3 linked regions of the Zymomonas mobilis subsp. pomaceae ATCC 29192 genome follow. The protein of the gene in region 3 binds, or shares a complex with, the protein of the main gene of each other region. Links are inferred from orthologs where the notes say so. Each region holds a gene or a part of one and is shown on either strand. Other genes may lie near its edges. The genes, in order: ccmE, ccmC and ZYMOP_RS04680.

Evidence for each region.
Region 1: the proteins of ZYMOP_RS04680 (region 3) and ccmE are in contact, whole or in part, in a solved structure (PDB 8CE8), measured with the Escherichia coli proteins. The link is inferred for Zymomonas mobilis subsp. pomaceae ATCC 29192 from one-to-one orthologs.
Region 2: the proteins of ZYMOP_RS04680 (region 3) and ccmC are in contact, whole or in part, in a solved structure (PDB 8CE8), measured with the Escherichia coli proteins. The link is inferred for Zymomonas mobilis subsp. pomaceae ATCC 29192 from one-to-one orthologs.

The regions. Positions count from the first base shown.
Region 1 is NC_015709.1:67,841-77,611, reverse strand. Bases 6,781-9,771 are described here. They hold ccmE (cytochrome c maturation protein CcmE), read right to left. Parts: upstream 8,500-9,771; coding sequence 8,062-8,499; downstream 6,781-8,061. Other genes in these bases: ccmC (heme ABC transporter permease CcmC), read right to left, coding at 8,671-9,396; ZYMOP_RS09505 (hypothetical protein), read right to left, coding at 8,510-8,674; ZYMOP_RS00310 (heme lyase CcmF/NrfE family subunit), read right to left, coding at 6,781-8,060. In the rest of the region: gpmA (2,3-diphosphoglycerate-dependent phosphoglycerate mutase), read right to left, coding at 1-428; ZYMOP_RS00350 (M14 family metallopeptidase), read right to left, coding at 660-1,802; ZYMOP_RS00345 (DUF4136 domain-containing protein), read right to left, coding at 1,799-2,644; ykgO (type B 50S ribosomal protein L36), read left to right, coding at 2,915-3,040; ZYMOP_RS00335 (DUF3617 domain-containing protein), read right to left, coding at 3,371-3,862; ZYMOP_RS00330 (DUF3617 domain-containing protein), read right to left, coding at 3,977-4,462; ZYMOP_RS00325 (tetratricopeptide repeat protein), read right to left, coding at 4,503-5,147; ZYMOP_RS00320 (cytochrome c-type biogenesis protein), read right to left, coding at 5,144-5,578; ZYMOP_RS00315 (redoxin family protein), read right to left, coding at 5,575-6,105; more of ZYMOP_RS00310, read right to left, coding at 6,102-6,780. UniProt on the Escherichia coli protein: Heme chaperone required for the biogenesis of c-type cytochromes. Transiently binds heme delivered by CcmC and transfers the heme to apo-cytochromes in a process facilitated by CcmF and CcmH.
Region 2 is NC_015709.1:60,391-70,078, forward strand. What follows is about bases 6,781-9,688. They hold ccmC (heme ABC transporter permease CcmC), read left to right. Parts: upstream 6,781-7,825; coding sequence 7,826-8,551; downstream 8,552-9,688. Other genes in these bases: guaA (glutamine-hydrolyzing GMP synthase), read right to left, coding at 6,781-7,387; ZYMOP_RS09505 (hypothetical protein), read left to right, coding at 8,548-8,712; ccmE (cytochrome c maturation protein CcmE), read left to right, coding at 8,723-9,160; ZYMOP_RS00310 (heme lyase CcmF/NrfE family subunit), read left to right, coding at 9,162-9,688. In the rest of the region: ZYMOP_RS00265 (amidohydrolase), read left to right, coding at 1-261; astD (succinylglutamate-semialdehyde dehydrogenase), read right to left, coding at 368-1,807; cobA (uroporphyrinogen-III C-methyltransferase), read left to right, coding at 2,060-2,872; spt (serine palmitoyltransferase), read right to left, coding at 2,929-4,131; ZYMOP_RS00285 (acyl carrier protein), read right to left, coding at 4,197-4,451; ZYMOP_RS00290 (hypothetical protein), read left to right, coding at 4,722-5,732; more of guaA, read right to left, coding at 5,807-6,780. UniProt on the Escherichia coli protein: Required for the export of heme to the periplasm for the biogenesis of c-type cytochromes.
Region 3 is NC_015709.1:1,042,597-1,052,327, forward strand. The notes cover bases 3,446-6,396. They hold ZYMOP_RS04680 (heme exporter protein CcmB), read right to left. Parts: upstream 5,268-6,396; coding sequence 4,623-5,267; downstream 3,446-4,622. Other genes in these bases: lnt (apolipoprotein N-acyltransferase), read right to left, coding at 3,446-4,381; ccmA (heme ABC exporter ATP-binding protein CcmA), read right to left, coding at 5,264-5,920; ZYMOP_RS04690 (sensor histidine kinase), read right to left, coding at 5,980-6,396. In the rest of the region: rpoN (RNA polymerase factor sigma-54), read left to right, coding at 1-1,340; metK (methionine adenosyltransferase), read right to left, coding at 1,432-2,610; more of lnt, read right to left, coding at 2,798-3,445; more of ZYMOP_RS04690, read right to left, coding at 6,397-7,347; ZYMOP_RS04695 (response regulator transcription factor), read right to left, coding at 7,437-8,114; dld (D-lactate dehydrogenase), read right to left, coding at 8,348-9,731. UniProt on the Escherichia coli protein: Required for the export of heme to the periplasm for the biogenesis of c-type cytochromes.

The sequences.
Region 1 (9,771 bases), 980 kb from region 3 along the record:
ATAGGAATACCAGCATAACGACGATCACCGGAAAGATCGAATTTATCGCCTTTTTCCATCGGAGGCGGTGGAACGTCATAAGAACGACGCCAGATATGAACCTGTTCTTCACCATGCTTGGCAGCCGTTTCGGCCTTGTTAAGGCCAGTCAGACCACCATAGTGACGTTCATTCAAACGCCAATCTTTTTCAGTCGGGACCCAAAGGCTTTTACCGGCTTCAAGAATAAGATTGGTCGTTTTGATAGCGCGGGTAAGCACACTGGTAAAAGCGATATCGAATTCGAAACCCTTATCAGCAAGAGCCTTACCGCCGGCCAAAGCTTCCTGAACACCCTGTTCAGTCAGATTAACATCCCACCAGCCGGTGAAACGGTTTTCAAGGTTCCATTCGGACTGTCCGTGACGGGACAAAACGAGCGTGGGCATATTCCACTCCTTTCAATATCTCTTCGTTATTTGTTAGTTCGGTAAACCGTTACAATTTCCGAATCAACAACAGAAGCCATGCATAATTAACGCCGACAGCCTGCATGGTCAGCAAAAATGCCATCAACTTTCGTGAAAATGATGCAGACCAACGACTTTTACTAATAGCGGCTATCGTCTTTATTAAAACTGCTATCAGAAGCAAAATTACGATTGCCCCTAATAGTTTCGCTACGCAAGATCATTTCCAGAGAAGGGCAAGTTATCAATAAAATCGGCTAAAACTGCCAGGCAATCTCTTGCCAATTGTTTGGATCTTTCCGGTGACCAACCTCTTTTGGGGTCTTCTACGTCGATATGGTCTTTAAAGGGCATTTCGAGAGTCATCGAAATAGCCTTAAAACGATAAGCCAATTGGTTAGTAGCTAAGGCAAGATTGGCCTGTCCCGCAGCATCTTCACCATAGCCAAAACTCCTCTGAAAATCGGGCGTATATTTAGCCAGTTTATTCCGATAACGTCTGAATAGCTTGTCCTGTTCACGTTTGAGGTCGGGAATACCTTCAAAACCGGCAAGGAAAACATGCGGAATAGCTTCATCCCCGTGAACATCCATCACAAAATCAACGCCCGTTTTATCCATATGATTGCGGACAGCCAAAACTTCAGGACTGCGTTCTTTAGTCGGTTCTGCCCATTCGCGGTTAAGATTGGCACCGGCGGCATTTGTACGCAGATGACCACGGCTAGACCCATCTGGATTCATATTAGGGACGATGTGAAATCGGGCTTTCTGACGCAAAAGACGTGCGACACTATCATTTTCATCGGTCAATCGTTCAAGCGCACCTTCCATCCACCATTCGGCCATGGTTTCACCCGGATGCTGGCGTGCCATAAGCCATATTGAACGCTGCCCCTCCCCCATTGTCAGGCAATCAATACTCTGGCCATCCAGACTAGTGCCCAATTGTTCATAGCCGACCCCAGAACAACCCGAAATACGGGCAATCAAATCATGATGGCGTTCCATGGAATAAGGAGCAAAATAGGCAAAATAAACAATATTTTGCTTGGGCGTATAACGGATCGTTAATATCCCGTCCTCATAGTGTGTATCTGCCAGATGCCAATCACAACGGTCTTCCGAAACCCGCGCCTTATAATCTTCCCAACCCGCTGGAAATGCGGAAGACTCGCAATTATGGATAGCTAATTCCAAGGGCTGCCCCTTGGCACCCGTTACTTTAAAATAAAACCACTGATAAAAATCTGATTGATTATCTTTTATAATCTCCAGATCAAATTGAGCGCCGTTCTGATTGAGAACATAAATATTACCACCATCAAAAGCAGCATTTATGTGAATAGTCATTTTATTTTTTCCATTTCGCCTGAAGGGCCGGGGAAATTACTGAACATAGCCGTAGCTAACCGATTGACCGCCCAATCAGGATTGCCTTCTGGTGCGTTACTTTTTGCCTGCGTTTTGGCATGGCCTTCCCAGATAACCTGATGCGTATCATGACGGCTAAGTTGGGCTGTTAGCATGGTTTCTACTCTTGGGCTTGTACGATAACCATTACCAACCGGAATAGAAAATCCGGTGCTGATCCCGCCGCCGCCGCCACCATAACGGCCACCTCCGCCGCCTCCGCCAATACTAATTCCGCCGGTGCCACCACCGCCCCATCCCCCACCGAAGCCGATGCCGCCGCCGCCAAAACCGCCCCCAAAGCCGCCGCCACCGCTACCGTAACCACCGCCCATGCTGATGCCCCCATGGGGACGATTATCTCCGGCATTAATGGCATTATTTTGATACCGCGTGCCGCGCATGACATCATATGTCAGGATAAAATCAGCTTGTTGGGGATTGGGAACAACCTGAAAGCCCACCTGTGTCAGGATTGTCGCCAGACTTGCACTGTATTTTTGATATTCAAACGTATTTTTCATCGTCGGATCATGTGGCATTATCGCTAGACTGCCCCCCGCTACAAGTTGGGCTGTATGAAATCGTGTGACCTCGACGGGCATGTGCTTGCCCCCTGCACAGGCAGAAAGAAACATACTGCCGCTTAAGGTAACTGAGAGCAGACAAGAAAAGAGCATCTTAGATTTGTAGCGCACTAGCTTGGCTGTTAGTTTTTTCTGAAAACTGTGCCGCAAGGCCGATTGGATAACCTTATCGCCTGTTTTTTGGGATTTTATCATTAAAGGCCTCAACATAGTCTCCATCCACACGAACAACGCCTTCTCTATCAGGCTGTCACCCTAGAAAGAGAAATTTTTTAAAATCATAAAGAAAAAACATGCCTATTTTATGAATGAGACCTCATGATGGAAGAGATAGGCAGAGCGTATTCTTTAAAAATACGGGCTTTCTATCGGAATATATAGCTTATCCCCTTGACTTACCGTCTTTCAACGAATAGGCAGAGGCCTCATTTTTCCTAATTCAAGATGAAGGCAGGTAGTCCGGCCATGAAAATCCGCAATTCGCTCAAATCATTAAAAGAGCGCCATCGCGACAATCGGGTGATTCGCCGGCGTGGCCGCACTTATATCATCAATAAGACGGTGCGTCGTTTTAAAGCCCGTCAAGGTTGATGCAGATGATGAAGCTATAGCCTAGGCTATAGCTTGTCTGTTTTTTTAAACAGATGCTTTATTAAAAGGCCTATGGTTTTCCATTGGCCTTTTTTTCTGTCTGAAACTGTCCGAAAAATAGGAAAAATACACCCTGTATCAAGAATAGTCGCCTCGAAAAGCGGCGCGCCGTAACCGTAAGACAGAGCATCAAAGGCATGCTATTGGACTATTGGATAAAGCGTCCTATAGGCAATCCGTAGGTTTAAGACCTCAGATTATAACCTTCATCAAAAATTGCCCTTTTGATTAAAAAAGGCCGGTAGCTTTTTTTAAGGTATAGTTTCTTAGTCAGGGTATAGTTTTTTTAGGTAGTGTAATCTCGCCTGAGTTTTTGTCACTCGCAGGGCAAAGCCCCAAATAATGGCCGGTCATATGGCCTTTTATTTCCATATTATGGCCGGATTCATCATTGTGCAGAATATAAGCCATATCATAATCACGCAAATGATAGCTGCCGTCTGTTTCAATCCCCGTCAAATTTTTACCGTTTCGACTGCATACACCTTTCATAGCCACATGCCCCTTCCCTGCGACCAAAGAAATGATCTGACATTCGGGATCATCAGAATAAGCAAAGAAGGTCATGGGTTTATTTTCGGTATTTTTGACACAACGGACAGGCTGTAATGTTGCAGGTTTTTTATCCGGCAGCAGCTTACCATCCAAGGTCACAGTTTCAATATCAATTGAGGACTGCCACTGACCAGCCGCTAGATAATCAGAATCGGCAGGCGCTGCGGCTAGCAGCAGAGGCCATGAGAGAAGCCAAAGTCTTTTCATGCATCTTTCCTTTACCATATTCTGTTGAACTGTTGATGTGGCAGCCGAGTGCTATCCTAAAATTCAGGTTCTTTTATAAAAGCCGAAGGCTTAACATAAAGAAAAGAATAAATTTTATTGCGGGTTAGCGGGTGCTCTGCCTGAAGAAGAATGGGATGCATCGGTGGATGCTGGGCAGACGCCTATATAATGAGCAGAAATATCAGCCGTCATAATGGCCGGACGGTCTGGCGTACCACTGACTATAGTATAGGTCATTTTGTAATTTTCAGGGGTATAGCTCCCCTTAACCGTCATTTCACGGAAAGGCACTTGCGCCTCGGAAGAGCAGGCCTGTTTTACAGTAAAATTGCCGTTTTTGATGTCAAGCTGAGAAACTGTGCAATGTTCTTGGGTTTTTGAGAAAACGACCCGAGGATCACTATCTTCTTCCTTCACACAATGAAGAGTACGCTCGGTCTTGCCCGTGGGATGGGTTTGGCCATCGACATGAACAACCATATTCTGGACAACTTCTTCCCATTGTCCTGTTTTCAACTTGTCCGATGATGGGGCTGCCGCGATCAAAAGCGGCAAGCAACAAATAAGATATTTTTTCATAGCATCCTCTTAAGAAAAACAAGGGTAAATAATTTATTGTTCAATGACTTTCATCGGATAGACTGTTTTTCAGTCTTTCGAGAATAGCCATGCGTTCTTCGATATTATGACGCCAGAGGGCTTTTTCTGGGGCTTCGTCTAGTAAATGATGCCAGATAACAAGGGTTTGGTCTAAATGTCCTTCCCCTAGCAAGGCAACGGCATAAAAATAAGCAGGGCCAGCCGCTGACTTAGGGGCCAGTTTTTCAGCCTGTTCAAAGGATAATTTAGCCGCAGGGACAACCCGTCCATCAGAAGCCTGAACCAAGGCATCCCCTAAAGCTGTCCAAAGCATAGCACTTTTTGGGCGGCGGCGAATTTCGCTTTTTAACCACCCGACAGCATAGGCATATTGTCCCTGTTTAATGAAGGCATCAGAAGTAATCAAGGCGCGTGAATCTTCGCCATAATGGGGAAACAGCATCCAGCGATCCTGGATAAACGGATCATTTTGCTGATTATTTTTCGGAATATTTTCTGCCGGATGGCCTTTTAAGAAAGGCTGTCCTTGCCAAGCATAGCCAGCCAGACCGAAACACAAAACGGCGGCAACCGCTTGTAAAGCTATAAGAGGTAAGCGGCCTATCTTCCAAAGGGAGAGAAAAACAAGTGCCGATAGCAGGGCTGCTATAATCCAGCCATTCATGGTTTTTCTTTCCTGAATAAGCGCCGTAACAAAAGAAGACCGCCTAGTAGTACAAAAAGGGGAAATAGCCATAAAGGCCAATTTCGTTTTGACCATGTCGGTTTATAACTGACCCAGTCACCATAACGATCAATGAACCATTGCCGGATAGCTTCAGGAGATTGCCCTTGTTCAATATCATGTCTGACAATAGCCCGCATATCAGCGGCCATCGCTGCATTAGAATCGGCAATAGATTGCCCCTGACAGACGAGGCACCGTAAAGAGGTCATTAAATTTTGCGCCTTATCCTCCTGTGCCGCCTCTTTAAGAGGCCGATCGGCATAAGGATCATGGGGTTGATCGGCCATAACAAAGGAGGTGCCGCCTACGAACAGGCTTAAAATACCTATGATAACCGCTATATTTTTGAAAAACGAATAAGGTTTCATGACGGTAACTGTCTCCAGATCGTCATCAGTTGCGGTAAATCCTGTTCTGTAATAGGGCCGATATGCTGATAGCGAATAATGCCTTGACCATCTATAAGGAAGCTTTCAGGCACACCGGATGATCCAATGGCAATTTGAACATGACTGCCCTGATCCTGACCGATAGCCTGATAGGGATTACCGTGCCGGTTGAGAAAACGGGTAATATCTTCTGCGCGATCACGAACAGCAATCGCCATAACCGGAATACCTGCATCGTGAAGCGCCATGAGAGAAGCGCCCTCTTCAGCACAAGGGAGGCACCAACTGGCAAATATATTCAGAAAATGGGGATGGCCATCTTTAAAATCTGTCGTTGACAGACCGGCCATGTCCGATAAGGCCGGTTCTAAATGAAAATCGGGTAAAGCGCGGCCAATTTGTTTTGAGGGTACTGTCGAATTTGTGGGGTGCATCAACGAAAAGCGAAAGAGTAAAAAGCACGCGACAAAGGCCAAAAAGGGCAACCATTTTATCCAAGGCTTCATAAATTGGGCCTTTCTCTCTCATAAGCATGATGAGAAAAAAATACAGACTGCCTTAGTTTTTTAATTAGCCTGTCCAATAATACCAAAAGTCCTCCCGCCGCTGATAAAAATCCGCCGATCCAGATCAAGGTTATCATGGGTTTCCACCAACCGCGTATTTGCCAGCGCCCATCCTCCCCTTGCTGTCCCAAAACAAGATAGAGCTGGCCTGCCCTGGTTGTCTTGAGGGCTGTTTCACTGACATCCGTTACAGGGTTAGTAAAATGGCGAAGTTCAGGATTTAAGGTAACGGATTGTCCTTTTCGTTCCAATGTTATGTCCGCAACAATCGCACTCCAGTCGGAACCCAATGCAGGCATAACATTGTTAAAGTGAAGCTGCCAAGGGCCAAGCGTTGCCTGCTGCCCCGGTTCCAAAGCGGTTAAGACTTCCTTGGAAAAAAGATCATTTGAGGCGATCCCGCCCAAAGTGAGGGCTATACCCAGATGGGCCATAACCATTCCCCATAGACTGAGTGGGAGGTGCCACAGCTTTTTTTTCTGTAAAAACAAAGGCCATAGACTGAGTAAAGCTGTGGCGGTGGCTATACCAAAAGCTATCCAGCTTAACGCTGCAAAAGAAATATCAGCCCCCCAAAGACTAGCTTCTGTCAGACAAAAAGCCAAAAGACCGATCACCATAGGCCAACGTATTTTTGACCAGTGATCCTGACGCCAGCGGAAAAAAGGCCCAAATGCCATGACCAAACACAGAATTAACGCCAAGGGACTGACTATCATATTAAAATAGGGTGGTCCGACCGACAGTTTATCGCCGGTAAGCGCTTCGGAAAATAAAGGATAAAGCGTGCCGATCAGCACTACCGCCAATATTACCCCCAATAACAGATTATTGATAATCAATCCGGCTTCACGACTAGGCATATTAAACTGGCTGCCTTGATGGATTTTGCCAATTCTAAGCGCAAAAAGCATTAAGGCACCGCCGATATAAAGCCCCAGTAATCCAAGTATGAAGCTGCCGCGCCATGGATCGACGGCAAAGGCGTGGACACTGACGAGAATACCCGAACGGACAAGAAAAGTGCCGATCATGCTCATGGAAAAGGCGGTAACGGCTAAAACAAGCGTCCAAACGCGCAAGGCATCTCTTTTGGCAAGGACTGAAATCGAATGAAATAACGCAGTCGCTGCCAGCCATGGCATTAGTGCCGCATTTTCTACAGGGTCCCAGAACCAAAAACCGCCCCAGCCCAATTCGTAATAAGCCCAATAGCTGCCCGCCGCGATTCCTATCGTTAAAAATACCCATGCCCCGATCACCCAAGGGCGCATAGCTTTGGCAAAAGAAGGATCGGCCTTGCCCTGCAACAGAGCAGCAACGGCAAAAGAAAAGGCAACGGATAGGCCAACATATCCTAGATAAAGCGTAGGCGGGTGAAAAGCTAATCCCGGATCTTGCAATAAAGGATTAAGGCCCAAGCCTTCTAATGGCGGCGGGTTTAGTCGAGAAAAAGGATTGGAAACAAAGAGTAAAAAGGCAAAAAAGCCTAAAGCCAGACTACCTTGAGCCCCTAGAGCGAGTGATAATAATTTCGGTTCAACCGATTTACTTAATAACGCGAGTAAAGCACCACAAAGACTAAGAATGGTCACCCATAGCAACATAGAGCCTTCATGATTGCCCCAACTGGCAGCCAAGCGATATAGAAAAGGTTTTGCAATATGGTCATTTTCAGCAACTAAAGTAACCGATAAATCCACCCGCAAGAAAAGCCAAAGTAATACCAAAAATGCCATACTAGACAGTAAGGCTTGCATAATCGCTATTGGTTTAACCGTCTTATAAAAAGCCCTTTCCATTCGATTATTCAAAACGGACAGCCCGAAAACTGTCTGTAACAAGGCCATCATGGCCGCCAGCCATAAAAGGATAAGACCCAATTCAGCAATCACATTAATTTCCCTGAGGCGTGGTCATGTTGGCAGGATTATTAGGCATATTCGGCGGCATGTAGCGTTCATCATGTTTGGCCAAGATAGTTTCAGCGATAAAAAGGCCATTTTTTTCGAAATGACCATCGGCCACCACGCCCGAGCCTTCACGGAAAAGATCGGGTACAATGCCCCGATAAGAAACCGGTAAGGATTGATAACCATCGGTCACTTTAAAACCGATTGTCACGCCATCTTTTTCATGGGTTAGCGAACCTCTTTCGACCATGCCGCCTAATCGGATATTACGATCAACCGGTAGATGGGCCTTGATCGCTTCAACAGGTGTATAAAAATAAGCGGCCTGATGTCGAAAAGCGATCAGGGCCAGAAACCCTGCCCCGATTACAGCCACAAGCGCGACAAGACCCAAGATAAGCCGTTGATGTTTAGGCTGCATTTTTTCTCCGTCAATGCGCGCGAGGCGGATCTTTTTTGGATATTTTACGAGAAGGAAGGCGTTGTTCTGCGCGGCGCATCTGTAACCACGAAGTGGTCAATATCCCAACGGTAGCCAGAATGACGACAGTATAAGCGGAAATGACAAAAAGCCACTGATTATAGCCTCCGCTCATAGCGAGGCCATTCGCTGGAGGCGGGCTTCATATTGCGCATGAGCGAGCAAATAACGCATCCTAAAAAGAGTGATTAAGGCAAAAAGGCAGGAAAACCCCAATAAAGTCAAAGGCAGCGGCCAAAGTAAAGAAGGGGCAATAGCCGAATGCGTAAGACCAAGGCTTTGTCCTTGGTGAAGCGTGCGCCACCATAATACCGAATAATGAATAATGGGCAGATTAATAGCCCCCAACAAGGCATAAATAGCCGGTAATCGTGAAACGCTACTAAAGCTATTAACCGAACTAACCGAACGCGATAAGGCAATATAGCCAAGATAGAGGAAAAACAAAATAAGTACCGAGGTTAATCGGCCATCCCATTCCCACCATGTTCCCCATGTCGGACGTCCCCATATCGACCCAGTCATCAGGCAAAGGGCTGTAAAGACAGCGCCCGGTAAAGCCATAGCCTTTGCCGCGATGCCGGCGAGCGGGTGTCGCCAGACAAATTGAACAAAAGAGGCAAGCGCAATACAACTCCATCCCCCCATCGCCAACCATGCAGTTGGGACATGGATATAAAGGATACGAACGGTTTCCCCTTGCAGAAAATCAGGCGGCGTAAAAAACAGTCCGCCGATTATACCTGCTAAACTCGATAAAATGCCGATAATCGCAAGCCATGGCGTTAATTTTTTGGAAAAGGACAGAAAATAATGGGGATTAGCAAGTCTCATCATAGCCTTATCCGTAACAAGATCATGTCCTTTTAAAAAGCATAGATATCCAGATTGGAATTTTTCATGATACTAAACCGTCTTTAATCAGGTTAAAAATTATCATTTACAGGAATTTCTTGGGTATTTCTCTGTCAAAAAAGAGACCTTATCAGTTTTTGAAATCAATATTTTTTGAATAGGCGATCAACGATCACTATCCTGTTGATGAAGCACCGATGCGGACTTATTATCCTTTCCAAGGATATGAAATCTTCATTTTGGAGATTTTTGCCAAAATGTTAAAATAGTTTAAATTTATTTGGGCATAATTTTAAAAAAGGTTAAAAGTAAAAATAATAAGGCTTTCCTTCGTAAAATTTTTACAGATTTTTTAAG
Region 2 (9,688 bases), 980 kb from region 3 along the record:
ATTGCCGATATTTTAAACCGTCACGATGATAAAGGCAGCCCTGAACAGCCCCTGAAAAAAGAAGCCGCCTTTTCCGCTTACAGTATTGATGCCGCCTATGCCGCTTTTTCTGAAAAGCAGATAGGTCAGCTTATGCCGGGATATTACGCGGATTTTATTCTGATAGATCGCGATCCTTTTGTCGTCGATACAGAATCCCTACGCCATACCCGCATATTGGAAACTTGGGTCGCCGGTCAACAGGTATGGTCGCAGGATTAATCAGCGTTTCAAAAGAGGCGTCGGAAATCTTTTTTGTAAAAGTTTTCCTTTAAAGGATTCACTTTAAACGAACGATTATGAGCGTATCGCTTTTTATTGCCGAACATCACTTTAAACCGACCGTTATTTGCGTATCGGCTTTTCCGCTTTCTGTTGACGTTACCGGATAGGAACAATAATCGGCGGCAAAATAAGCACTTGGACGATGATTGCCAGATAAACCAATGCCACCAAACGGTGCTGTTGAAGGTGCGCCATTGGTTGGGCGATTCCAATTGATAATGCCGGCTTTGGCTTCTTCCCAAAAGCGCACAAAATGCTCTTCATTATCATCTATAAGCGCCGCCGAAAGACCAAAGCGTGTATTATTGGCCTCTTCTATCGCGGCGTCAAAATTATTGACCCGAATAATCTGGAGAACAGGACCAAAAATCTCTTCATCCGGACGGTCTGTGCTCTGTGTCATATCAATAAGCGCAGGGGTTAAGAACGGTTTTTCAGGGTCTATTCGCTGTAAAGGCCGAATAACCTTACCCCCTTTTTCTAGCCGATTCTTGTAGGCTTTTTCGATATGGTCGGCGGCTTCATTATCAATCACACATCCCATAAAAGGCTTAGGCTCGGCATAGGGTTGATCAATAATAAGACGATCTATCAACTGGCAAATAGCCTGAATAATAGGTTCCGCTTTATCCTCACGAATAATCAGACGGCGCGCACAAGTGCAACGTTGGCCTGCCGATAAATAGGCGGATTGAACTGCAATGGCAGCGGCCGATTCAATATCTTGGGTATCCCAAATTATAAGCGGATTATTGCCCCCCATTTCCAAAGCCAAAATTCGCCCTGGGGTTTCTGCAAAAATCCGGCTTAAGGCAACACCACCATGGGAAGAACCGGTAAATAATAGCCCATCAATATCTTTATGCTGGCTTAAAATTTCGCCTTCTTTTCGCCCGCCGATAACCAACTGCACAACATCCGAAGGTACAGCCGCTTCATGATAACATTGTACCAAGAATTCACCCGAAGCCGGCGTTTTTTCAGAAGGTTTAAAAATAACCACATTACCGGCGAGAATTGCTGGAATAATGTGGCCATTGGGTAGATGTGCCGGAAAATTGAAAGGCCCCAACACCACCAAAACACCATGAGGCTTGTAACGCACCGTGCTTTTTATATCGGGTGTAATTGCCGGAAGATTTTGGGTTGATGTCCTGTCTTTATAAGCCGCAATTGAAATAGCGACTTTACTGGCTACTATTTGGGCTTCTGTTCGGGCTTCCCAAAAAGGTTTGCCCGTTTCTCTGGCTATAATGTCACCAAAAATATCGGCTTTTTCTTGAACGATTTCTGCGAATCGTTCTAAAATATGAATACGTTCTTCAAGTGTGGTTTTAGACCATGCCTTCAAGGCAAGACGCGCCTTTTGAACAGTAGGCTCTATAGTACCGATCGGTCCCCTCCACAAAACACGTCCGGTTGCTGGCTCTTTAGAAATTATTTCATGCACAGTGTTGGTTTCCTTCCCCAGATAAAACCACATTCAATATCTTTGTAACGCCTTTTTAAAAAAGAACAGCTTAAAACGAAGCTTGTTCAGGCTATCGTAAACAAAAAAAACGGACAGTTAAAAATTGCTCTGCCCTGTTTTAGAACAAACTAATATAAAAGAGAGGATGGTTGTCTTTCAGACTAAAAATTTTCCAATCATTCATCCTTTGTCTAAAGTTTATCTAGGATAGTGAAAACAAGGGATGGTTTGTAAAAAGGTCAAAAAGACAGGCAAAAGATTATTATGACTAGCTTGCTTGATCCTGAAGCTCGGGGACGGGTTATCCTCGTAGGCGCAGGCCCCGGAAATCCGGAGCTTTTAACTTTGCGGGCTGTCGATGTTCTTCGACAAGCTGATGTTGTCGTTTATGATGAAGAGGTCGACGCTCGTATTTTATCCTACGCCCCGAAAACAGCCCAATGTATTGCGGTTTCATCTTCGCAAAAGGAAGGTAAGAATAACCGCAACCCCTTATCGCAGGGGGAAATCAATGCTCTTGTTATCGCCCATGTAAGAACGGGTTCTATCGTGGTTCGTTTAAAAGGCGGCGATCCCTTTGTCTTTGGGCGAGGGGGAGAAGAAGTTGAAGCCGTAAGGGCGGCGGGTATGCCAATAGAAGTTGTCCCGGGTGTTTCCGCGGCACTGGGCTGCGCTGCGGATGCCATGCTGCCGTTAACTCATCGTAATTTATCAGATGTGGTTAGCTTTGTTGCCACTTCTGAAAATGGCAATGCCCCTACTGTTAACTGGAAAGGTCTCGCTGGCCCGGGGCATACTCTGGTTGTCTATATGGATGTGAAAAAGGCACAGCATACCGCTAATTGTTTGATCAATGATGGGGTCGATCCCCATATGCCGATTGCCATTATTGAACGGGGAACTTGGGCAGACAGTAAGGTTATCCGTTCTGTACTTACAGAACTCGAAAACGCTATTCAGTCCGAAAAAATTATTGGCCCGGCTATTTTAATTGTCGGGGAAGTGGCCTTGTTAGCCGATGCCAAAGATCTTCTGGAAAAAGGCGCTGCTCATCCCGCAATGATGGTTGGATTATAAAAAATATGTCCGGTCAGAAAATCTGGCCGGACATAATCTTTGTCACCTTGATTTTTTTATGCCAAGACGCCGGTTTGCTTTCCCGCTTCTTTGAACATAGCCAGAATATCAGTGACTTGATCATCGCTATGTTCCGCACAAAGTGAACAACGCAGTAAAAACATCCCTGCCGGAGTAGCGGGCGGGCGTGCCAAATTGACGTAAAGGCCAAGCTCTAACAAGGCTTGCCACATCGCAACCGCTTGTTCCTGATCCGGTAAAATAATAGCGATAATTGCTGACTGGGCGGTTTCGGTCCCCAGTTTAAAGCCCATTTCTTTTAAGCCGCTATGCAACCGATGGGAATTTTTCCAAAGATGTTCACGCTTATGTTGGGATTTTTGCAATTTGCGAATAGAGGTCGCCGCCGTTGCGACAACGCTGGGCGGTAGCGAAGCCGTAAAGACATAGGGCCGACAAACCAAGCGTAACACTTCAAATTTAGGATGATTGGAAACGCAAAATCCACCAACGGTGCCCACCGATTTAGAGAAGGTACCGACAATAAAATCAATTTGCCCGTCTAATCCTAATTCTTCGAAAACACCGCGACCATTTTTCCCGAAAAATCCCATGCCATGGGCTTCATCATCAAGAATAACCGCATTATGCCGTTTGGCGATTTCTACCATCTCTTTCAATGGGGCAATATCACCCAACATCGAATAGACGCCTTCTAAAACAACTAACTTACCGGCATCTTTGGGAAGCCGTCCGAGTCGCCGGTCTAAATCTTCTGGAGAATTATGACGAAAACGGATGATTTCTGCATTACCCAATCGGCAACCATCATAAATGGAGGCATGACTATCGGCATCAATAATAACATATTCATCTTTACCTGCTAATGTAGAAATCATTCCCAGATTAGCTTGGTATCCCGTGGAAAAAACCATAGCATGTTCAGTGCCATAGAAATCTTTTAATGCGTCTTCACAAGCCTTGTGCCCTTGATAAGTGCCATTTAATACGCGAGAGCCTGTCGTCCCAGCCCCAAATTGTTGTAAGGCCTCAATTCCGGATTGAATGACATCGGGATCAAATGTCATCCCCATATAGTTATAGGTGCCAAGCAGGATAACCGGCTTGCCTTTGATGATAGCTTTTGTAGGCGATAAGACCTTTTCCATAACGACGGAAAAAGGGTCTCGACCGCCATGGCTTAACATTTCTGTACGGATAGCAATTAGCGGTTCAAATTTTGAAAAAAGATCAGTCACCTATTACACACTTTCAGTTCATAGCTATTTATAAGAAACGCTCGACAGATCATAAGACTCGGAAATCAATTGTTTTTTTCTGTAGTTAACTTTTTAATAACTGTGGCAAGTTGCCCCACAGTTTCGATCTCGGCCTGTAAATTCATCGAAATCGAAATATCAAAATCGTCTTCCACAGCCGCCACAAAATCCATAACCGTCAAGCTATCCCATTCCAGGCCGGTCGCGAAACTCGTCTCTTCCGTCAGAGGAATAGCCTTTTTATTAAAAGGCTCAATAAGGGCGACAACACGCTGCCAGATTTCATTATTTTCCGTCATGAAGTGTAATTCCTTAGTTCTAAAAAAGCAGTTTTGCCACGCAAGGCCAATTATTAAACATAAATATTTCTGATTTCCCGTATTTATTCAGGAAATAGAGAAGTCATTATCACTATGCTCCAGATATAAGGCACTATCATGAGCAGAACATGTCTCCGTTATGGAGGTGGTTAATCTATGAATGCTCCGCTTTGATAGAGAAGATAGATACGGACATCAAATATTAAAGCGTATCCGCGAGAGATTGCCAGATAACAGGGAGTATGTGTGATGATGGGAATAGAAAAAACGACAAATATCAGCGCTTCACTTTATAACGCGGAAAAATCTACCAGTAACTTGGTCTATAAGAATACGTCTCAAATTCTGATTGTTGCCTTTGACCCTAAACGACAGGCTTTATTAGAAAAATCGGTTTTAAATTTGGGCTTAATGTCTCGAATATTTCCGATTTACGAAGCCGCCGATATGGTTGCTAATGGTATGGCAGGCGATGCTATTTTATTGGATTTAACCTCTATTAAAGATGAATCTTTGGCCGAATCTTTATTGGATGCGGTCATGACCCGAATATCGCATGATATGATCGGGGTCGTTATTAACTTGCCCCTGTCATTAATAGATAATGCTTATAATCGTTTTTTTGAAACAGACGTGCAATTGCTAATCGAAAGCGATGAAAGCAGCTGGTATTCGGCTATTGAAAAAGCCATAAAAACATCTCCGCTTACTTTAAATGATGTAGTTGCCGATACAAGAACGCCCCCTTTGAAAACAATCAGCGAGGAAGTGAACCGCATTGCCAAGATGTTGGCTTCGCTCTCTAACGAAGAAGGTCGAAATCGGGAATATAGTTTGCCCCAATCCCTTTTAGGGGATGAACGAAAAAATGAAATTGCACGGCCAGAATTAAAAGCTGAAACGAAAAAAATCAGCATTAATGCAGCTGTTGTCAGAGCGATTATTCGTGCCCACCGCTTGCGGGATCAATATTTTTCTTCTTGTCTTTTTGCTGATCCTGCATGGGATATGCTTCTCGATTTAACGGCGGCAAAACTGGAAGGACGTCAGGTCTCTGTTTCCAGTTTATGCATTGCCTCTGCCGTTCCACCAACGACGGCTTTACGTTGGATTAAGTCTTTAACGGAAGAAAAAATATTTATCAGAATTGCAGATCTCCGCGATGGACGACGTGTTTTCATACAGCTTTCTGACATGGCCATGGATGCGATGATCCCTTATCTCGCTGCTTCGCTTAGTTTAATAACGCGCGCTCTCTAAATTTGAAATAATAAAGCCAGTCCCAAGGGAAGGGGACTGGCTTATTGTTTTTTTGTATTCTCTTGGAATAGATTTTATTCCCACTCGATCGTTCCAGGTGGCTTGGACGTGAAATCATAGGTTACACGATTGATGCCTTTGACTTCATTCACAATTCGGGTGGCAACATTGGCCAAAAATTCTGCCTGAAAGGGATAAATTTCAGCGGTCATGCCATCTGTAGAAGTAACGGCTCGTAAAGCACAAACGGAATCATAGGTGCGACTATCGCCCATAACACCGACAGTTCTTACGGGTAATAACACCGCAAAAGCCTGCCAAATGGCATCATACAAACCAGCATTACGAATTTCTTCAAGATAAATGGCATCTGCCTTACGAAGAATATCACAACGTTCTTTAGTCACCTCACCCGGAATACGAATGGCTAAACCGGGGCCAGGGAAGGGGTGACGATCAACGAAAATATCGGGCAATCCTAATTCTCGTCCGAGATTACGCACCTCATCCTTGAACAATTCCCGTAAAGGTTCGACCAACTGCATATTCATGCGTTCGGGTAAACCACCGACATTATGATGACTTTTAATAGTGACCGAAGGGCCCCCTTGGAAACTGACACTTTCGATCACATCAGGATAGAGGGTACCTTGCGCCAAAAAGTCAGCGCCCCCGATTTTTTGGGCTTCTTCTTCAAAAATTTCGATGAAGGTTTTACCGATAAATTTCCGTTTAGCTTCAGGATCGGTGACGCCTTTTAAACCCGAAAGGAATAACGCTTCTGCATTTACATGAACGAGGGTAATTCCATAATGTTCACGAAATAGAGAAACGACCTCTTCGGCTTCCCCTTGTCGCATCAATCCGTGATCGACAAAAACACAGGTAAGTTGATCGCCGATTGCTTCATGAATTAAGACGGCGGTTACCGATGAATCAACCCCACCGGATAAGCCACAAATAACGCGCCCCTTGCCAACTTGTTTTTTAATCTCGGCAATTTTGGTGTCACGAAATTCGGCCATGGTCCAATCACCGGCAAGACCACAGATGTTGTGCACAAAATGGGCAATAAGCTTGGCACCATCAGGGGTATGCACCACTTCAGGATGAAATTGCATTGCGTAAAAACGACGTTTTTCATCCGCGACTAAGGCAAAAGGCGCCCCTTCAGAAACCGCAATCGGTTTAAAGCCTTCGGGCAAGGCTTCCACACGATCGGCATGGCTCATCCAAACTTGATGCTTTTCCCCGACCTTCCATAAATTTTCAAAGAGCGGTGAGGCCGATTTGATTTCTATGAAGGCACGGCCAAACTCGCCATCGACGTCATTGGCGGTTACTTTACCCCCTAATTGATGGCACATGACTTGCTGACCATAGCAAATCCCAAAGATCGGAATACCCGCCTTAAAGAAAGCTTCTGGTACGCGAGGACTTCCCTCTGCCACAACCGAAGCGGGGCTACCGGAAAGAATAATGCCTTTTGGTTTTAACCGTAAAAAGGCTTCCTCTGCACGGTTAAAAGGAACAATTTCGCTATAAACACCCGCTTCGCGAACGCGGCGGGCGATAAGCTGGGTTACCTGACTTCCGAAATCGACAATGAGAATCGATTCAGAGACAACTTTATCGGCGATTGAAGAAACGGACATAAAGCTTTCGATAGGGAGGGATAAGCATCCTGTCCAGATGCTTCCTTTAAGAAGGCGCTTTATCTTAAAAAATCTGTAAAAATTTTACGAAGGAAAGCCTTATTATTTTTACTTTTAACCTTTTTTAAAATTATGCCCAAATAAATTTAAACTATTTTAACATTTTGGCAAAAATCTCCAAAATGAAGATTTCATATCCTTGGAAAGGATAATAAGTCCGCATCGGTGCTTCATCAACAGGATAGTGATCGTTGATCGCCTATTCAAAAAATATTGATTTCAAAAACTGATAAGGTCTCTTTTTTGACAGAGAAATACCCAAGAAATTCCTGTAAATGATAATTTTTAACCTGATTAAAGACGGTTTAGTATCATGAAAAATTCCAATCTGGATATCTATGCTTTTTAAAAGGACATGATCTTGTTACGGATAAGGCTATGATGAGACTTGCTAATCCCCATTATTTTCTGTCCTTTTCCAAAAAATTAACGCCATGGCTTGCGATTATCGGCATTTTATCGAGTTTAGCAGGTATAATCGGCGGACTGTTTTTTACGCCGCCTGATTTTCTGCAAGGGGAAACCGTTCGTATCCTTTATATCCATGTCCCAACTGCATGGTTGGCGATGGGGGGATGGAGTTGTATTGCGCTTGCCTCTTTTGTTCAATTTGTCTGGCGACACCCGCTCGCCGGCATCGCGGCAAAGGCTATGGCTTTACCGGGCGCTGTCTTTACAGCCCTTTGCCTGATGACTGGGTCGATATGGGGACGTCCGACATGGGGAACATGGTGGGAATGGGATGGCCGATTAACCTCGGTACTTATTTTGTTTTTCCTCTATCTTGGCTATATTGCCTTATCGCGTTCGGTTAGTTCGGTTAATAGCTTTAGTAGCGTTTCACGATTACCGGCTATTTATGCCTTGTTGGGGGCTATTAATCTGCCCATTATTCATTATTCGGTATTATGGTGGCGCACGCTTCACCAAGGACAAAGCCTTGGTCTTACGCATTCGGCTATTGCCCCTTCTTTACTTTGGCCGCTGCCTTTGACTTTATTGGGGTTTTCCTGCCTTTTTGCCTTAATCACTCTTTTTAGGATGCGTTATTTGCTCGCTCATGCGCAATATGAAGCCCGCCTCCAGCGAATGGCCTCGCTATGAGCGGAGGCTATAATCAGTGGCTTTTTGTCATTTCCGCTTATACTGTCGTCATTCTGGCTACCGTTGGGATATTGACCACTTCGTGGTTACAGATGCGCCGCGCAGAACAACGCCTTCCTTCTCGTAAAATATCCAAAAAAGATCCGCCTCGCGCGCATTGACGGAGAAAAAATGCAGCCTAAACATCAACGGCTTATCTTGGGTCTTGTCGCGCTTGTGGCTGTAATCGGGGCAGGGTTTCTGGCCCTGATCGCTTTTCGACATCAGGCCGCTTATTTTTATACACCTGTTGAAGCGATCAAGGCCCATCTACCGGTTGATCGTAATATCCGATTAGGCGGCATGGTCGAAAGAGGTTCGCTAACCCATGAAAAAGATGGCGTGACAATCGGTTTTAAAGTGACCGATGGTTATCAATCCTTACCGGTTTCTTATCGGGGCATTGTACCCGATCTTTTCCGTGAAGGCTCGGGCGTGGTGGCCGATGGTCATTTCGAAAAAAATGGCCTTTTTATCGCTGAAACTATCTTGGCCAAACATGATGAACGCTACATGCCGCCGAATATGCCTAATAATCCTGCCAACATGACCACGCCTCAGGGAAATTAATGTGATTGCTGAATTGGGTCTTATCCTTTTATGGCTGGCGGCCATGATGGCCTTGTTACAGACAGTTTTCGGGCTGTCCGTTTTGAATAATCGAATGGAAAGGGCTTTTTATAAGACGGTTAAACCAATAGCGATTATGCAAGCCTTACTGTCTAGTATGGCATTTTTGGTATTACTTTGGCTTTTCTTGCGGGTGGATTTATCGGTTACTTTAGTTGCTGAAAATGACCATATTGCAAAACCTTTTCTATATCGCTTGGCTGCCAGTTGGGGCAATCATGAAGGCTCTATGTTGCTATGGGTGACCATTCTTAGTCTTTGTGGTGCTTTACTCGCGTTATTAAGTAAATCGGTTGAACCGAAATTATTATCACTCGCTCTAGGGGCTCAAGGTAGTCTGGCTTTAGGCTTTTTTGCCTTTTTACTCTTTGTTTCCAATCCTTTTTCTCGACTAAACCCGCCGCCATTAGAAGGCTTGGGCCTTAATCCTTTATTGCAAGATCCGGGATTAGCTTTTCACCCGCCTAC
Region 3 (9,731 bases):
GCACAGAAAATGAAGGCAGAGAAGAACAACTTTCATCCATAGACACCCCTTCTGATAATAGCCTGACAGACTATAATCTTCAGGAAACGGCTCTGGATGCCGATTATACACAAGATGTTTTCCATCACGACAGTGTAGCAGATAGTCCTGAACCTTCCGGCAACCCAAGCGGGCTTGATGGTAGTTTAGGGCTTAATACAGGTAGCGGTAGTTCTAGCTACGAAGGTGCGGATAAAGAACTTCCCGATAACCATCAAGAAAGCTTGGCTGACCATCTCGAACATCAGGCAAGATTATGTTTTTCTGGTGATGCCTTAGCCGTAGCCTGCCATATGATCGACCTTATTGATGAGGCCGGCTATCTGACAGAACCGATAAAGGCCATTGCCGAACATCTCAATGCTTCAGAAGAAGAAATTCTGGGCATCTTGAAGGTCATTCAAAGTTTTGATCCGACTGGGGTAGGTGCAAGAAATCTGGCAGAATGTCTGATGCTACAGGCACAAGAAGCAGATCGTCTTGATCCTGCGATGAAAAAATTAATTGCCAATCTGGAATGGCTATCACGTGGGGCTTTCACACGTTTAAAAAAACTATGTCAGGTAGATGATGAAGATTTTGCCGACATGGTGCAGGAATTACAAAATTATAACCCCAAGCCCGGTCTAAAATTCGGCTCTTCCCCAATTCAGTCGGTCGTACCTGATATATTTATCAAACGCGTCAAAGATGGTTGGGCCATTGAACTGAATAATGCCACGCTCCCTAAATTATTAGTGAACAGAGATTATTATACAGAATTAAAAGCTCATCAAAATGATCGTTCGGAACGTGAATGGCTGGATGAAAAGCTTGCAAGCGCTAATTGGTTAATCCGAGCCTTGGATCAGCGGGCGCGTACCATTATCAAAGTAACTAAGGCTATTGTCCAATATCAAGAAGGCTTCTTTCTGCATGGTATTGAACAATTAAAACCCTTAACTTTACGTCAAGTTGCGGAAACTATTGATATGCATGAATCAACGGTCAGCCGCGTCACAAACAATAAGTATTTTTCAAGTGCGCAAGGTATGTTTGAACTGAAATATCTCTTTTCAAGTGGTATTCAGTCAAATGGTTCCGAAGAAGGCGCGGCGGCTGAAGCCGTTAAAAGCCACATCGCCCGCTTTATTGCGCAAGAAGGGGAAAAAGTTCTCTCTGATGATAAGCTGGTAGAGCTGTTAAAAGAGAAAGGATTTGCCATTGCACGGCGGACTGTCGCTAAATATCGGGAGGCGATCGGTCTGGGCTCATCCGTACAAAGACGGCGGCAAAAAGCTATTAATCCTTCTAAAAAATAGCCGTTTTACGAAGAAATTGCTTAAAAAATAACCGAGCGATAAAAAGCCCGACCTAATAAAAGGCCGGGCTCTCTTCATTGTTTTTTAAAGCTTACTCAGCGAGTTCTTTTTTCAAAGCCTCTACTAAATCGAGTTTTTCCCAAGGGAAAAAATCACCTTCAGATTTACGACCAAAATGGCCATAAGCGGCTGAAGGTTTATAAATCGGTTTATTCAAGCCCAAATGCGTCCGAATACCTTTGGGGGTTAGACGAACCAGTTTTGGTAGAACGGCTTCAATTTTGGCTTCATCGACCTTACCCGTTCCATGTGTATCCACATAAAGAGATAAAGGCTCGGCAACACCGATGGCATAAGAAAGCTGAATGGTTACCTTTTTCGCAAGACCAGCCGCCACTATATTTTTAGCCAGATAGCGGGAAATATAAGCAGCCGAACGGTCAACCTTTGTGGGATCTTTACCCGAAAAAGCACCGCCACCATGAGGGGCAGCACCACCATATGTATCCACAATAATTTTACGACCGGTTAAACCTGCATCACCATCAGGGCCACCAATTTCAAATAAACCCGTCGGGTTGACAAAAATGGCCTTATCTTCAGGCATCCAACCTGCCGGAAGAACGTCAGCATAAACGGACTTTACATATTCACGAAGCTTGGCCTGACCTTCTTTCGAACTCAAGGCAGGGCTGTGTTGAGTCGATAAGACCAACGCCGCTGCTTTAACAGGAACCCCATTTTCATAGACTAAGGTAACCTGACTTTTGGCATCAGGTTCTAAAAAATCTACCTTTTTCTGGTGGCGATCCTGAGCCAGTCGTTCTAAAATGCGATGGGCATAATAAAGCGTAGCAGGCATTAAATCGGGGGTTTCATCGGTAGCAAAACCGAACATAATACCCTGATCGCCAGCGCCTTCGTCTTTATCTTGGCCTTCATCGACACCTTGGGCAATATCCGCAGACTGTTCATGAAGATGATTAGAAAAAGAAGCCGTTCGCCAATCGAAACCGGTTTGTTCATATCCAATCGCACGGACAGTATCACGAACTACTTTTTCGATTTCTGCTTCACTGACAGGGACAGACGAACGAACTTCACCGCCCAGAATAATGCGCTGTGTGGTGACTAACGTCTCACAGGCAACACGGGCTTCTGGATCGCGCGACAGATATAAATCAACGATAGCATCGGAAATCTGATCCGCAACTTTATCGGGATGGCCTTCGGACACACTCTCAGAGGTGAACAGGTAGTTGCTACGCATAGAAAAAGGATTTTCCTTATCTGTTAGTATAAAAATGAAGCCAGCCTGATGGTTTCCCGATCAGAAAGACAGAAAAAATATTCACAGCTAATGTGATTTTTTTCTGTCGCAGAGGCAAGCCCCATTCCTCAACCACAACTTACAAAACAATGGCGTATAAAGATATAAAGCTTTCCTTATATCTAACTTAGCGGGCCTTAATACGCCCTAATAGCGTAATGAGCAACAGACTCATCGCAAAAATCAAGGAAATGCGATTCCCGTAACGGGCAAAAAAAGTGGGTTGCATGGCGGGGGGGACGACAACAGATAACCGCCCTGCTCTATTAACGGGTAACTGGTCGATAATATGTCCTTCCGCATCTATTAGAGCAGAAATGCCTGTCGAAGTCGCTCGGGCTATGGGTAACCCTTCCTCAATAGCACGTAATCTAGCTTGGGCCAGATGCTGGGGCGGACCAGAAACACCAAACCAACTATCATTGGATAAATTGAAGATAAAATCAGGGCGATGAAATCGGTCAACAACGCGCCCCGAAAAAACAATTTCGTAGCAAATCTGGATACCGACTGAACCAAAATCCTTAAAATTAAAGCTTTCTGCCCCCGGTCCAGGAATGAAATCAAGGTCGCCGGGGACTAAACGCGCTAATCCTAAATAAGAGGCCCAATGCCGAAATGGCATAAATTCTCCAAAAGGCACCAGATTAGCCTTATCATAGCGTTTTACTAATATCCCTTTTGCATTCAGGACAAATAAACTATTACGAACCGCTATAATTCGGCCTTCATCATTGCTAACAAGGGCGTCTCCCCCCAGCAATAACAAGTCACGCGGGGCTAGAATTTCACTCAGATGCGTGCGCGTAAAAGGGTCTTCTTCTAAATAGGTTTGAACAGCATCTTCAGGCCATAAAATCATTCTGGGATAAGGCTCGGCTTTTCCCGAAAGGCGGGTGAAAATCGCCGCATGGCGTGCCTGATACCGTGTATCGGCTTTTTCATCCTGAGGTATATTAGGTTGAACAATAACGAGATGTATCAGCTTTTTATCCGACCATAACCAGCGAACATCGTAACCCGCGATAAGCGTCCAAGCAACAATTGGCATTATTATTAATATAGCAGGCAGAAATCGTGACCATCCTTGTGCTGGAAAAAGCCGCTTCGTACGGTTTGGAAATATAATCTCGTATAAGGAAAGCAGTGCACCGGCCACAAGAATGGCCATTGCCGACAAAGCATAGCTACCAATCCAACGGGCTATTTCCGCTACAGGTAAAAGATTGAGCCAAATAACCCCTAAAGGATTCCATGGAAATCCGGCAAAAAGCCAAGATTTTATCCATTCACTTATCGTCCAGCATCCAGCGACCACAAGCGTCCAGCGCCAAATGGGTATGGTGGAGAGATTAGCTCTTTTCCACGCTGAAAAAGGCGAATGTACTGCGGCTATAAAATATCGGGCAGCTAATGTTCCCAAAGCCAGATAGCAGGATAAATAACAGGAGAGTAAAGGAACAGCGATGAAGCCAAGCCATGAAGGCATATTGGCTTGATGCGTGAAAGCCTGCGCAATCCAATCCAATCCTAACCAAAAATAGCCAAAGGCAAAGAACCAACCGAGAAAAAATACTTGTCGGTTCGTTTTAGATTGCCGCAATAAGGCGAGCCATAAAGCCAGTGCTACGAAGGACAAGGGCCATAAATTATAAGGCTGTAATCCGAAAGCAGCCCCAAGACCAGAAAGAAAAGCAAGAATCCATATCACAAATTCAGCCTATCTCAACAGTGCAAGAAAAAGGCAAGGAAGATTATATCTTATATCAAATCCATCTTCTCTTTCTCACTTTATAGACTGGATATTCTATTTTCAGGCCATGTGGAAAAAAAGATTCTCAATCAGGCCAGCCACATCCTGATTATATTTTCTATTTTGTTTTCAAGTTGTCAGTATTTTCCAAGTTGTCAGTAAAAGCGACTATTCATCAGACACATCATCCTATTAGAGATTATTCCCGCGTTACCCGTAAAGCTATCCCCACTACAAAGGGTGCCAATGCCAATAAAAAAAGCGAACACGCTCCCAATAGTAAAAAAGCCCCCGGCTGATGACCATCAATGGAGCCTGCACCAAAAATTAACAAAGGGACGGCTAAGGGTAATAATAATAAAGCAGTTAAAGCATTTCCGCTTTTTATACGCGCCGTCAAAGCCGCAATCATAACGCCTAAAGCCGCTAACCCCGGTGTCCCTAACAAAAATCCGGCTTCAAGATTCCAAAATACTGGCCAATCAAGCCGCAATAAAGCCGAAGCGGGTAGCAAAGCGGCCATTAAAGGTAATCCAAAACCTAACCAATGGGCTGTTATGCGAGCGACGGCGATCCATTCTTCACTGATCTGACGTACTGTATAATGATCGAAAAAACCATTGTCACAATCAGGGATAATCAACCGATCAATGGGCAGCAAAGAGGCCAATAAAGCGGCGATCCACAACACGCCACCACCTGCCTTCATTAACAGAGATTTGTCACTACCCACGGCAAAAGGAAATAATACCGCGACTAGTAAGAAAAAGAGGATAGGCAGCGTGCCCCCTGCTCCTATTAAAACACGACAATCTCGCCCAATTAATTGTCCAAGCTGTTTCATGAAGGTGAGATTTCCGGTTCTAAATCCCAAAATATAGATTGAGATTCAAGGCTAGGTCTAAAATCTTCTATAGATAGCTCAGGATACGGGTCTAAATCCAAGGCTTGATGGCTCGCTATCAAGGCGATGCCGCCTTTTTCTAGATGATCTTGGATAACATGAAGCAAACGCTTGACGGATAGTCTATCCAACCCATTCGCAGGTTCATCCAATAACCAAATCGGCGCATGGGCGGTTATCAAGCGTGCAAGAACTGCGCGCTTACGCTGACCTGTTGATAATAACCGTACTGGTAACTGGGCTAAAGGCAAAAGCGCCATTTTATCCATAGCCTCTTTTTCAGCACCCCTTTGACCATCCAAAGCAGCCCAATAAGCCAAAGCCTTTTCCAAAGAAATATCACGATCCAAAGCAAGGGCTTCGTCGGTAAAAGCAATATTGCCTTGACGGGTAATCTTGCCTGAAAACGGATTCAAAAATCCTGCTAATAAACGCAATAAACTGGTTTTACCGGTACCATTCGATCCCTTTATCATCAGGACTTCACCCGATTTTAACTGAAAGGATAAATGGGTAAACAGTAATCTATCCCCGCGTAAACAGGCGATATTGTCACAAGTAAGAACCGTATTTTGAAAACTAATGGGTGCCACCCGCCTTTTCTCGCTTTAAAATTATTGAATTGTTCTTGATAAAAATGTTTCAATGTCTGTTATTTTACCATGGGTAACGTCAAGCGGACAAATAGCCCCCCTAAATCTTCGCTTTCTTCCAACACGACTTGTCCACCGTAAATTTCTACCACATCACGAACAATCGCTAAACCTAGGCCCGTGCCCGGTTTTCCGGTATCAAGTCTTGCCCCTCTCTTGAAAAGCTGACCACGCATGTTCTCGGGGATGCCTGTCCCATCATCCTCAATCAAAATTTCGATCTGATTATTATTGCGTTCTACGGTAACAAAGACCCGTCCTTGACCGTATTTAGCCGCATTTTCAATCAAGTTGCCGAGTATTTCATCTAAATCTTGGCGCTCTATCCGGACAACCGCATCCTTTACACCCGCAAGATCAATCGTGGCATGAGGGTATAATCGCGTTACGGCACGTTCTACCGCTAATAAAGAGGGCCAAACTTCGGCCTGACTCTGGGCATTACCGCGCCGTCCAATCGCACGGGCGCGGGCCAAATGATGATCGACATGACGGCGCATCGTCATCACTTCCCGCAAGACAACGGCCTTTAATTCGGCACTATCTGCATTCGCTTCATTGGTGATAACTGTAAGAGGTGTTTTTAAAGCATGGGCTAAATTACCGGCATGTCGTCGTGCTTCCTCAGCTTGGCGCTCGTTATGCCGCAATAAAGCATTAAGCTCTTCAATAAGGGGGGCGACTTCATTGGGCATTCTATCTCGAATACGGGATGCCTGGCCATTTCTGATAGCACTGATTTCTACACGTAACTTACGTAACGGCCATAAACCAATAGTAACCTGTAAAACCGTGATAACGATCAATCCTGACCCTAAAATTAAAAAAGCTTTAAATAGGGTATGGCGTAGTTTTTTGATTTGATTATCAAGTGCAGTCCGAATTTCTGCCACTTGAAACCGCCATAAAACAGGTGATCCGGGTAAACGCACATCGCGTTCCATAATTCGCAAAGTGCCATCAGAAAATTCGTTGCTATCGTAAATACGGACCAGTTGGCCTTTGGGCATAGGGCTCACATGTAAAAAACGATCCCATAAAGAAGGCGAAGGAAATCGCTCATAACCATTACCGCTAATTTGGAAATAAAGACCGCTATAAGCCTCCAAGAAACGCTGATCGCCGAGAGGCCGATTAAGACGAACAGCCCCTTCGGGGTCAATTTCCGAAGAGGCAATCATCGCCGCTAGAACATAATCAAGTTGGCTATCAAAATTATCGGTAACGGTCTGAGTCAGCACCCGATCCAAAGTCAAACCACCACCCAACAACAAGACAAAAATCCAGAAAGCGGAAATTGCAATTAAACGTTGAGTTAAAGAGCCCGTTGGTTTTAAAGGTAGATCATCTTCTACAGGGGCCGCCATAATCAGTTCTTTTTCTGATGCCACCTCCCGAGAAGAAAACACAGAAAAACGATTCCACTTATTATAAAAGAACCGGCCTAACGCCATAATTAGCTATTATTCCGTTCCTCGGGATCATTCAGAGCATAACCAAGTCCACGGATAGTAGTAATAACATCCTGACCTAATTTTTTACGAATACGGGTTACAAAAACTTCAATAGTATTAGAATCCCGATCAAAATCCTGATCGTAAATATGCTCGATCATTTCGGTGCGGCTGACCACTTTTCCTTTATGGTGCATTAAATAAGATAATAACTTATATTCCTGTGCTGTCAGCTTTACCGGTTCACCCGCCAAAGTAACCTTGCCCGATCGGGTATCCAACCGCACATCACCAGCCGTTAATTCAGAAGATGCATTGCCAGAGGCGCGACGGATCAGAGCCCTCAAGCGTGCGATTAACTCTTCAGTCTGAAAGGGTTTCGTTAAATAATCATCGGCACCCGCATCAAGCCCAGCGACCTTATCAGACCAACTGTCACGGGCGGTCAAAACCAAAACAGGCATTTCCCGTCCCTCTTTCCGCCAACGATCCAAAACCGTTAAGCCATCCACTTCTGGCAAGCCAAGATCAAGCACTACCGCATCATAATTTTCGCTTGAGCCTAGAAAATGACCATCTTCGCCATCTGTAGCAAGATCGACAGCATAACCAGCGCCTTCCAACGTAGTCCGTAACTGGCGACAAAGCGTCGGCTCATCTTCAACGACTAAAACGCGCATACCGCTCTCTTCTCTCTCATTCTTCTATTTATCTCGCCATACCGCTAACCCGCAGAATTATCCATTCTTGTACTGCATAGAGATAAAACACTTTAACCCTATGTTGTTCCTCATCTTTTTAAAAAGATCTGCTTTTTTATACAATCATCGGATAATAGCGGTTTTTGCGAAAGCCTATTGTTTATATAAAATTTCTCCCTGCTCTAGAAAGCGCCATATTTATAATAGCTTAATTATTTCCAGTAAGCCGCTTTACTGGTATGCCCAATACCGGGATTGAAATAGTTTGTCGGATCAAGGGTATGGTAATGCTGTTTTAAACTATCTTTTGCATAATAAAGATGACCGACATTATGTTCAGCCGGATATTCAGCATGACGTTTATCTAAAATTTTCCACATCTGATGTTCAATTTCAGAGCAGTTCTCCCCTTTTTTAATAATATAATCTTGATGAAAAACTTGGCAGAAAAAATGACCATAATAGAGAATATGGCTTATTTTTTTCGTGATTTCAGGGGGTAAATGTTCCTGCCATGCCTTGTTATTACGGGGCAGTGCAATATCTAAGGCAACAATATCTTCCACTTCTTCGGGGTGAACATCCCTATAACGAATGGCAGCACCGGCGGCGGCAAAACGATGCAGAAAAGCTTTTTTGCCTTCTTCTGCAGTGCACTCAAAATAAGAACCCGTCGCTTTTTTGAAAAAAGACTCCAAAAAATTACGGGCTTCGCTGATACCATCGGCTGATATTTTCAAGATCAGATGATGTTCATAACGATCACGAAATTCATCCATCCTTTTGGGAAGATGATGAGGAAACAAGGTCGAAGAAAATTGCATCAGATGATCACTAAGATGCCGCGGTATCAAATGGCTGACACGATCATTTAAACCGTCCATCCAACTCTTCAGTGCAAAGAGTTTGGGCAACCGATCGGTGCCGAGATATTCAATCGCCAAGAAAGTATCTTTACCGTATTGGGCAGCAATATCATAGGCATGTCGATGCAAATATTCTCCAGCAATGGGTAAACATTGAAAATCTTTTAAAATATGACGCCGTAATTCGGTAAATTCATCGGGATCATTCGTGCCAATATAAAAAACCTTGGCATCTTTTTGCTGGGGAAAGGTATCAAGGCGCACTGCAAAAAGGGCTATTTTCCCTGCACTTCCCGATGATTCATATAAACGCGTAGAATCTGCATTAAAGCGCGCAGGTGTTTCGGCTTCAATTTCTCTGACATGATGCTGATAATCATGGTCTGAGGCCGATTTACTATCGTCATTAATAATATCAGCCTGTGTATATTGACCCTTTTCTACACGACTTAAAATAGTCTCAGGGTCATCGCCTAAACGAATGCCCAGATGGTTAACTAATTCTAATGTGCCTTGCTCATTGATGCGGGCATAAAGGGTTAACTGCGTAAAGGCAGGGCCTCGCTGAACTAGAGCGCCGCCGGAATTATTACAAACACCGCCAAAAACGGATGCCCCGATACAAGAAGAACCAATGACGGAATGCGGTTCACGGCCCAAGGGTCTTAAGACATTTTCTAATTCATAAAGGGTTGCACCCGGAAGGCAGATCACCTGATGCCCGTTATTA